Regions from separate parts of the Xanthomonas theicola genome, predicted to be linked through region 1. Evidence: predicted binding sites of a transcription regulator. Region 1 holds the regulator's gene; the other holds the start of a gene.
What was found. Region 1 encodes FliA, which starts transcription of late flagellar genes. Its sites were predicted from a motif close to TAAAGTTTNNCNNNCNNNGGCCGATAA; they were not measured.
Positions count from the first base shown of each region.

Region 2: the regulator FliA is predicted to act here: its motif matches at 1,823-1,849, upstream of G4Q83_RS21045 (methyl-accepting chemotaxis protein).

Region 1 covers NZ_CP049017.1:1,107,161-1,111,267, reverse strand. Annotated here, with positions in the region: gene flhF (flagellar biosynthesis GTPase FlhF) at 1-608, shown strand, start outside; gene G4Q83_RS04935 (MinD/ParA family ATP-binding protein) at 595-1,479, shown strand; gene G4Q83_RS04930 (RNA polymerase sigma factor FliA) at 1,476-2,225, shown strand; gene cheY (chemotaxis response regulator CheY) at 2,244-2,636, shown strand; gene G4Q83_RS04920 (protein phosphatase CheZ) at 2,636-3,247, shown strand; gene G4Q83_RS04915 (chemotaxis protein CheA) at 3,515-4,107, shown strand, end outside.
Region 2 covers NZ_CP049017.1:4,501,811-4,505,917, forward strand. Annotated here, with positions in the region: gene G4Q83_RS21030 (IS3 family transposase) at 92-511, opposite strand; gene G4Q83_RS21035 (hypothetical protein) at 551-772, shown strand; gene G4Q83_RS21040 (H-NS histone family protein) at 1,064-1,459, shown strand; gene G4Q83_RS21045 (methyl-accepting chemotaxis protein) at 1,906-3,675, shown strand; gene G4Q83_RS21050 (phosphocholine-specific phospholipase C) at 3,919-4,107, shown strand, end outside.

The DNA of each region.
Region 1 (4,107 bases):
CCACCGGCGCCGGCAAGACCACCACCATCGCCAAGCTGGCCTCGCGCTTCCTGCAGGGCCACGCCGCCCGCGACGTGGCCCTGGTCACCACCGACACCATCCGCGTCGGCGGCCGCGAACAGCTGCACAGCTACGGCCGCCAGCTCGGCATCGCCGTGCACGAGGCCGACAGCGACACGGCGCTGCAGCAGCTGCTGGAGCGCCTGCGCGACTACACGCTGGTGCTGATCGACACCGCCGGCATGGGCCAGCGCGACCGCGCCCTGGCCGCACAGCTGCACTGGCTGCGCGCCTCGCGAGTGGTCCGGTCCTTGCTAGTACTGCCTGCCAACGCGCATTTCTCCGACCTGGACGAGGTGGTGCGCCGGTTCGCCGGCGCCGATCCGCAGGGGGCGATCTTGACCAAGCTGGACGAAACCGGGCGGTTTGGCAGTGCCCTGTCGGTGGTCGCGGACCACCGGCTTCCCCTCACCTGGGTGACCGATGGTCAGCGCGTGCCGGACGACCTGCACCGTGCCAACGCCGCCAGCCTGGTATTGCGCCTTGAAGATTTGCGGCGCGCTGCCGATAAGCCCTGTACTCCGGAGCAGACCCATGCCGTCGCGTGATTACGTCAATCTCACCAATGCCTTCCCCCTGTCGGCGACGCGCAGCGAACCGCTGGGCCCGGTGCGCACGATCGCCGTGACCGGCGGCAAGGGCGGCGTCGGCAAGACCAACATCTCGGTCAACCTGTCGATGGCGCTGGCCGACATGGGCAAGCGCACCCTGCTGCTGGACGCCGACCTCGGCCTGGCCAACGTCGACGTGCTGCTCGGGCTGACCCCCAAGTTCACCCTGGCCGACCTGGTCGCCGGGCGCTGCACCCTGGAAGAGGTGCTGGTGGACATGCCCAACGGCCTGATGGTGGTGCCCGCCGCCTCCGGCCGCCGGCACATGGCCGAGCTGCCGCCGGCCCAGCACGTCGGCCTGGTCAACGTGTTCTCCGAGCTGCAGCGCGAACTGGACATCATGGTCATCGACACCGCCGCCGGCATCACCGACAGCGTGCTGACCTTCTGCCAGGCCGCGCAGGACGCGGTGGTGGTAGTGTGCGACGAGCCGGCCTCGATCACCGACGCCTACGCCCTCATCAAGGTGCTCTCGCGCGAGCGCGGCGTGGACCGGGTGCAGATCGTCGCCAACATGGTCCGCGACCTCAACGAGGGCCGCCTGCTGTACGACAAGCTGAGCCGGGTGTGCGAGAAGTTCCTCGGCGACGTGTCGTTGAACTACCTGGGCTGCGTGCCGCAGGACGACTGGCTGCGCCTGGCGGTGCAGCGCCAGCAGCCGGTGGTCAAGGCCTACCCGTCCAGCCCGTCGGCGCAGGCGATCGCCGAAATCGCGCGGCGCACCTCGCGCTGGCAGGCGCCGACGGCGGCGCGCGGCAACGTCGAGTTCTTCGTCGAACGGATCATCCAGCAAGGGGTCGCCGCATGAACGCCGCCGCCCAGTACCGCGCCGTACAGCGCAACAGCGCCAACGACTACATCGCCCAGCATTCGGACCTGGTGCGGCGCATCGCCCACCACCTGGCGGCGCGGCTGCCGGCCAGCGTGGAGATCGACGACCTGATCCAGGCCGGCATGATCGGTCTGATCGAGGCCTCGCGCAGCTACGACGCCGACCAGGGCGCCTCGTTCGAGACCTACGCCTCGATCCGCATCCGCGGCTCGATGATCGACGAGATCCGCCGCGGCGACTGGGTGCCGCGCTCGGTGCACCGCCGCGCCCGCGACGCCGCCTCGGCGATCCGCAAGATCGAGCAGAGCACCGGCCGCGCCGCCGCCGCCAACGAAGTGGCCGCGGCGATGGACATGCCGCTTCCCGAATACCTGCGGTTGATGGAAGATGCCGCGCGCGGCCAGGTGCTGAGCCTGGAGTCGCGCATCGAGGACCACGGCGAGCTGGACAGCATCGCCAAGGGCGGCCCCAACCCGCAGCAGATGCTGGAGCGCAGCGAATTCGGCCGCGAACTGGGCAAGGCGATCGCGCAGTTGCCCGAACGCGAGCAGTTGGTGCTGTCGCTGTACTACGAACAGGAATTGAACCTGAAGGAAATCGGCGCGGTGCTCGGCGTCAGCGAGTCGCGCGTGTGCCAGATCCACGGCCAGGCCACGGTACGGTTGCGCGGGCGCCTGAAAGCGTTCGAAGCGGCCGACGCCGGCCTGGAAGACGAAGAATAAGACCCAAGGGAGTTAGCGGTGAACAAGAACATGCGGATTTTGATCGTGGACGATTTCTCGACGATGCGGCGCATCGTCAAGAATCTGCTCGGCGATCTGGGCTTCACCAACACTGCAGAGGCCGAGGACGGCAACAGTGCGCTGGCGGCACTGCGTTCGGCGCCGTTCGAGTTCGTGGTCACCGACTGGAACATGCCCGGCATGACCGGCATCGACCTGCTGCGCAACATCCGCGCCGACGACAAGCTCAAGCACCTGCCGGTGCTGATGGTGACCGCCGAGGCCAAGCGCGAGCAGATCATCGAGGCCGCGCAGTCCGGCGTGAACGGCTACATCATCAAGCCGTTCACCGCGCAGACCCTGCAGGAGAAGCTCGGCAAGATCTTCGAACGCCTGGGAGCGACCGCCTGATGAAAGCGACCGCCGAACGTAGGGCCCTGATCGAACGCCTGCAAGGTGCGCTGGACGCACTGGAACGCGGGGACGAAGCCGGCTGGCGCAAGGAAATCGACACGCTCGCCGCCTGGCGCACGCGGCCGATGATGCAGGGCCTGAGCCGGCTGGCGCGCGACCTGGGCCAGGCGCTCGGCGAGCTGCCCACCGTCCCCACCGAGGCCGGCGAGCTGGACGATGCCTGCTCGCGCCTGGACCACGTGGTGGCGATGACCGAACAGGCCAGCCATCGCACCCTGGACCTGGCCGAGGAATGCCGCGCGCTGGCCGAACAGCTGCGCGCCGGCGGACTGAGCGGCGAGCAGGGCGAGATCCTCGACAAGATCCGCCACAACCTCACCGAGATGGCCCTGGCGCAGAGCTTCCAGGACCTGACCGGGCAGATCATCCGCCGCGTCGCGGCGATCGTGCGTCGCGTGCACGAGGGTTTCGGCGCGCTGGGATTGCCGCCGAAGGACGACAACAAGAAGGCCGACGGCGGCCTGGCCGGCCCGGCGCTGGCCGGCCTGGACCGTCACGGCGTGTCGCAGAACGACGCCGACGACCTGCTGTCCGGACTGGGGTTGTAGGACCTGCCTACGCGATTGGAATAGGCCACGCCGCGCTTTGGTGCGGGCGGGGCAAGGAAGAATGAGGGAATTTATGCCGATAAACGACCGAATGATGACGCAGCACCGCGCGCACCAAAGCGCGGCCCTTCGGGTTGCCGTGTCCGGCCCCCAGGCGGCTGCGCGCGGCTTGAACAGGCGGCCAGCCTGTCGCTGCGCCGTGCACAACCACCTGGGGGCCGGACACGACAACGCGGCCTATTGCAATCGCGTGGGCAGGTCCTAGTCATGAGCGCCGTGCCCGACGACATCGCCGCCGATTTCATCATCGAGGCCCAGGAAATCCTGGACCGGCTCGGCGAGCAACTGGTGTCGCTGGAGCAGGCGCCGGAAGACAGCGCGCAACTCAACGCCGTGTTCCGTGGTTTCCACACGCTCAAGGGCGGCGCCGGCTTCCTGGCGATCAACGCCATGGTCGAGCTGTGCCACGCCGCCGAAGACACCCTCGGCCAGGCCCGCGCCGGCCAGGCCACGCTGCAGGCGCGGCACTTCGACGCCGCGCAGCAGTCGCTGGACTATCTGCAGTCGATGCTGGACGCGTTCGGCAACGGCAGCGAACCGCCGCGCGCGCCGCCGCAGTTGATCGCGCAGTTCGCGACCAGCGGCGAGGAGACAGCAGTGGTGTCGGGACGCGGGAAAAGCACTGCGCCTGCAGTGGCCGGCTCCGCTGATTCGGACCTGATCGGCGACGACGAGTTCGAAGCGCTGCTCGACGACTTGCACGGCAGCGCCGCGCCTACCGCCAAGCCGCAGCTTTCGCGAGTCCCGAGTCCCGAGTCCCGAGTCCCGGCGGCGCCGAAGGCCGCCGCGCCCGCCAAGGC
Region 2 (4,107 bases), 1.3 Mb from region 1:
TGGACTCTAAGCGCTATCCACTTTTCATGGCCAGATCCGTTTTGCAGGGGTTGATAGAGTCTGATCCTGCCCCCGAACAACGGACACCCGCTTAAGCTAGATTTTGTGCCTCAAACTGCTCGGAGCTGAGATAGCCCAGCGTGGAATGCAGTCGGCTGCGCTTGTAGTAGATCTCAACGTAGTCGAACACCTGCGCCTTGGCCTGTACACGCGTTGAGCATCGCTCGCCGTGGATGGCCTCCACTTTGAGGCTGTGATTCCAGCTTTCCATCGCTGCATTGCCATAGCAGTTGCCTTTTGCACGCATGCTCGCCACCAACCCGTGTTGCTCCAGGATGGTGCGGTGATCCTTGGCGCAGTACGGCATGCCGCGGTCGCTGTGTACGATCACGCCCTTGGGAAAACTACGACGAAACAGCGCCATCATGAGCGCATCGCAGACCAACACTGCCGTCATGCGATCGCTCATGGCCCAGCCGACAACCTTGCGCGAGTACAGGTCCAGGACCATCGCCAGATAAAGTCACCCTCGTCGGTGTGGATGTAGGGGATGTCGATGGCCCATGCCCGGTGGGGACGCTGCGCGGTGAAGTGCTGCTGGAGCAGATTTTCCGCAACCGGCAGGCGGTGCCTGGAGTTGATGGCGGGGCCGCTGCGCGCGGTGGCCGACGATGTGCGTGGCCAGATCATGGTGGACAGCGGGCACTTCATCCCGGAAGAGCGGCCCGAGGCGCTCACTGGCCTTCTCGCCGCGTTCCTGGCTGATCGATGAGGGAGGCAGGCGCGCCGCCGTTTACGGCGTGCCGGGCACGGTGCTGCGCTTGGCTCCCGCCGGACGTAGGGGGAGTCAGGGCGCTGTCTGGCTCACGACCTGCGATTGATGCATCGACTGCGGTGTGGCGGCGGTGTCGACTGCCGGGGCGGCGCGCCGCCGCCGCAGGCCTGTCCCGGAAGTCAGCAATTGGCATGCCGCGTCCATGTAACATCCAAGGTGTCTGTGCGTTCGCAGTCGATCGCCAGCGCATGCCGTGTCGCAAAAGCCATTTCTGAACAAGGGGAACATGTGAACAAGAAATCTCTCGAATCCATCGCTTCCGCCAAGGCCAAGCTGGAAGAAGAACTTCGCAATCTGGAAGCACAGGAAGCGCAATTGCGCCAAGGCCAGGCGGATGGCGCATTCGCCGAGGTCGTGCGCCTGCTCGGGCAATATGCTGAATACTTCAGTGCCAAGCAACGGTCCGAGGTCGCGACGCTGGCCGGCGCCGCAACCGTCAAGTCGAAGAAAGCGGCGTCCGTGAAAAAAGAGGTCGCGCCGAAATACTGGCTTCCGCACACCCAGGACACCTGGTCCGGACGTGGGCGCACGCCGCGTGCGTTCGCGGCCTGGGAAGGCACGGCAGCCTACAAGAACTGGAAATCGAAGCATCCGGATGAGAAGTTCCCCGCCTATCCTGGATGAGCTCGCGCGAGGCGGCCGTCGCCAAGAGAAGCGTCGGCTGGGCGCAGCCCGTGGGAAGGATGCGCGGTTCCCCGGCTTGAGTTGCAGCGAGGCGGCGTCCCGGCGCGGGACACTCGGGCGACGCGGCGAGCGGTCGCCAGGCAGGCGGCAGCCCCGATGCCTTGCGGTCTGTGAGCGCCATGACGGAGGTGCAGGCCAGTTCCCCGGTCCCGTTGGGTGCGGGCGCGGCGGCAAGCTCCGGCCGTGGTGCAGCCAGGACTGGACCGAGGTGGAGGACGCATGGCCTGGCGATCGGCGATCGCAGCGGCCCCGTGCAGGGTGCCGTGCGCCCGGCCGAAGCATGTCGCCCGGTGCGGGAGCCGCTAAAGAAGTTGTCCACCAAGCCGCTAAAGTGCGGATCGACCCAACTTCAGAGACGCCCATGTGGTTCACCCGTAGTCATCAAAGTGGAAGCGCTGGCCAAGGCTGTGAATGCCACGTTGCAGGGCGCTGCGGCGGCGTGGCCTGCGACGGCCCAGGCCGCGCTTGCGAAACAGTTGGCCGAGCGTGTGTACAGCGCGCAGCGCGAGCGCGATCTGGCCAAGGCGCAGGCTGAGCAGGCCACGCTGGCGCTCGAACACCTGGAGGGCCGTTTCGAGTTGGTGGCGAACGGCACCACGGATGGCTTGTGGGACATCGGCGTCGTTGCCGGTGACCCCGGCCATCCCGACAATCCGGTGTGGTGGTCCCCGCAGATGCGGCGATTGCTCGGCTTTTCCTCGGTGCAGGACTTTCCCGACGTGCTCGACAGTTGGGTCGCCTGCCTGCATCCGGAAGACAAGCAGCGGACGCTGGATGCGTTCGCGGCCCATCTCAACGACCGAAGCGGCAACACGCCGTACGACGTCGAAAACCGGCTTCGCTTGAAATCCGGCGAATATCGGTGGTTCCGCGCCTTCGGCACCACCGAGCGCGACGCGCACGGGGCGCCGCTGCGGGTCGCCGGTTCCCTCACCGACATCGCCGAGCGCCGCGCGCGCGAGCATTTCCTGGACGTCACGCTGATCCGCTTCGAGCTCGGCTCGCAGATGCTCAGCGACGGGCTCTGGGACATGAGCGTGATCGCAGGCGACCCGATCAATCCGAACAACGAGTTCTGGTGGTCGCAGCAGTTCCGGGACTTGCTGGGCTTCGAGTCCGAGCAGGATTTTCCCAATGTCCTGGACAGCTGGGCGTCACGCCTGCATCCCGAGGACAAGGAGCGGTCGCTGAACGCCTTCGCCGCGCACCTGAACGACCGTAGCGGCCGCACCGGCTTCGACATCGAGTATCGCCTGCAACTCAAGAGCGGGCAGTATCGCTGGTTCAGGGCACGCGGCCTGACCAAGCGCGCAGCGGACGGCACCCCGTTGCGCGCCGTGGGGGCGTTGATGGATGTCGAGGCGGGACGCCAGCTTGGCGAGGTGGCGAACACGCTCAGCAGCGCGGCGGGGAACATTGTGCGAAGCAACGACGATCTGGCGCGCCGTACCGAACAGCAGGCCGCGGCGCTGGAGGAAACCGCCAGTTCCATGGAAGAAATGACCAGCATCGTGCGCAAGAACGCCGATGGCGCGCACCAGGCCAACGGGTTGGCGAGCGGCGCCGCCGAGACGGCGTTGCGCGGCGGCGAGCTGGTCAACGGGGTGGTCAGCACCATGGCCGACATCCAAGCGTCCTCGCGCAAGATCGGAGAGATCATCACCGTCATCGATGGCATCGCGTTCCAGACCAACATCCTTGCGCTCAATGCCGCCGTGGAGGCGGCGCGCGCGGGCGAGCAGGGACGCGGCTTCGCCGTGGTCGCGTCCGAAGTGCGAAGCCTGGCGCAGCGGTGCACGACCGCTGCGAAAGAGATCCGCGACCTGATCTCCGAGTCCGGCGCCAAGGTCGGCCAGGGCGCGCAGCAGGTCAACGTGGCGGGCCAGGCGATGCAGGAACTGCTGGTTGCCGTGAAGCAGGTCAACGACATCATGGGCGGCATCGCCGCCGCCAGCCAGGAGCAGAGCGCGGGCATCGACCAGATCAACCAGAGCATCGTGCAGATGGACACGGTCACGCAGCAGAACGCCGTCCTGGTCGAAACGATGGCCTCTTCGGCCCGCGCGCTGGAGGACCAGGCGACCGCGCTGGCGAAAAGCGTCGCCGGCAATTCGCGGCGTTCCGCCTCCAAGCCAGCGTCGGCGATCGTGGCGTGATGTTACCCGGAGCACGCTGAACCGTCCGGCCCAGGGCCGGCGGGGCGCGCTGCGCCCGCATCCATGCCGCCGCGCCCGCTTGCATATCGCCATGCATGGCGATGATGCGGCAGGCAAGCGCGCGCGGCGGGGCGGCATCGTGCGGGCGGCGTTCCCGGCCCTGGCCGGCCTGTCAAATCCGCTTCATCCGCCGCGCCTACGCTGGACGGCCCATGAGCGCATGCTCGTCGCCGGCCCTCTCCCGTGGTCCAACACAGTCGCCGTCGTTTCCTCGCCCGTGCGTCGCTGGCTCTCGGCGCCGGCGCGGCCGCGCCGCTGTTGCCCGGTGCGATCCGCAGTGCGCTGGCGGTGCCGCCGGCACGGGTCACCGGCACCTTGCAGGACGTGCAGCACGTGGTGGTCCTGATGCAGGAGAACCGCGCGTTCGACCAC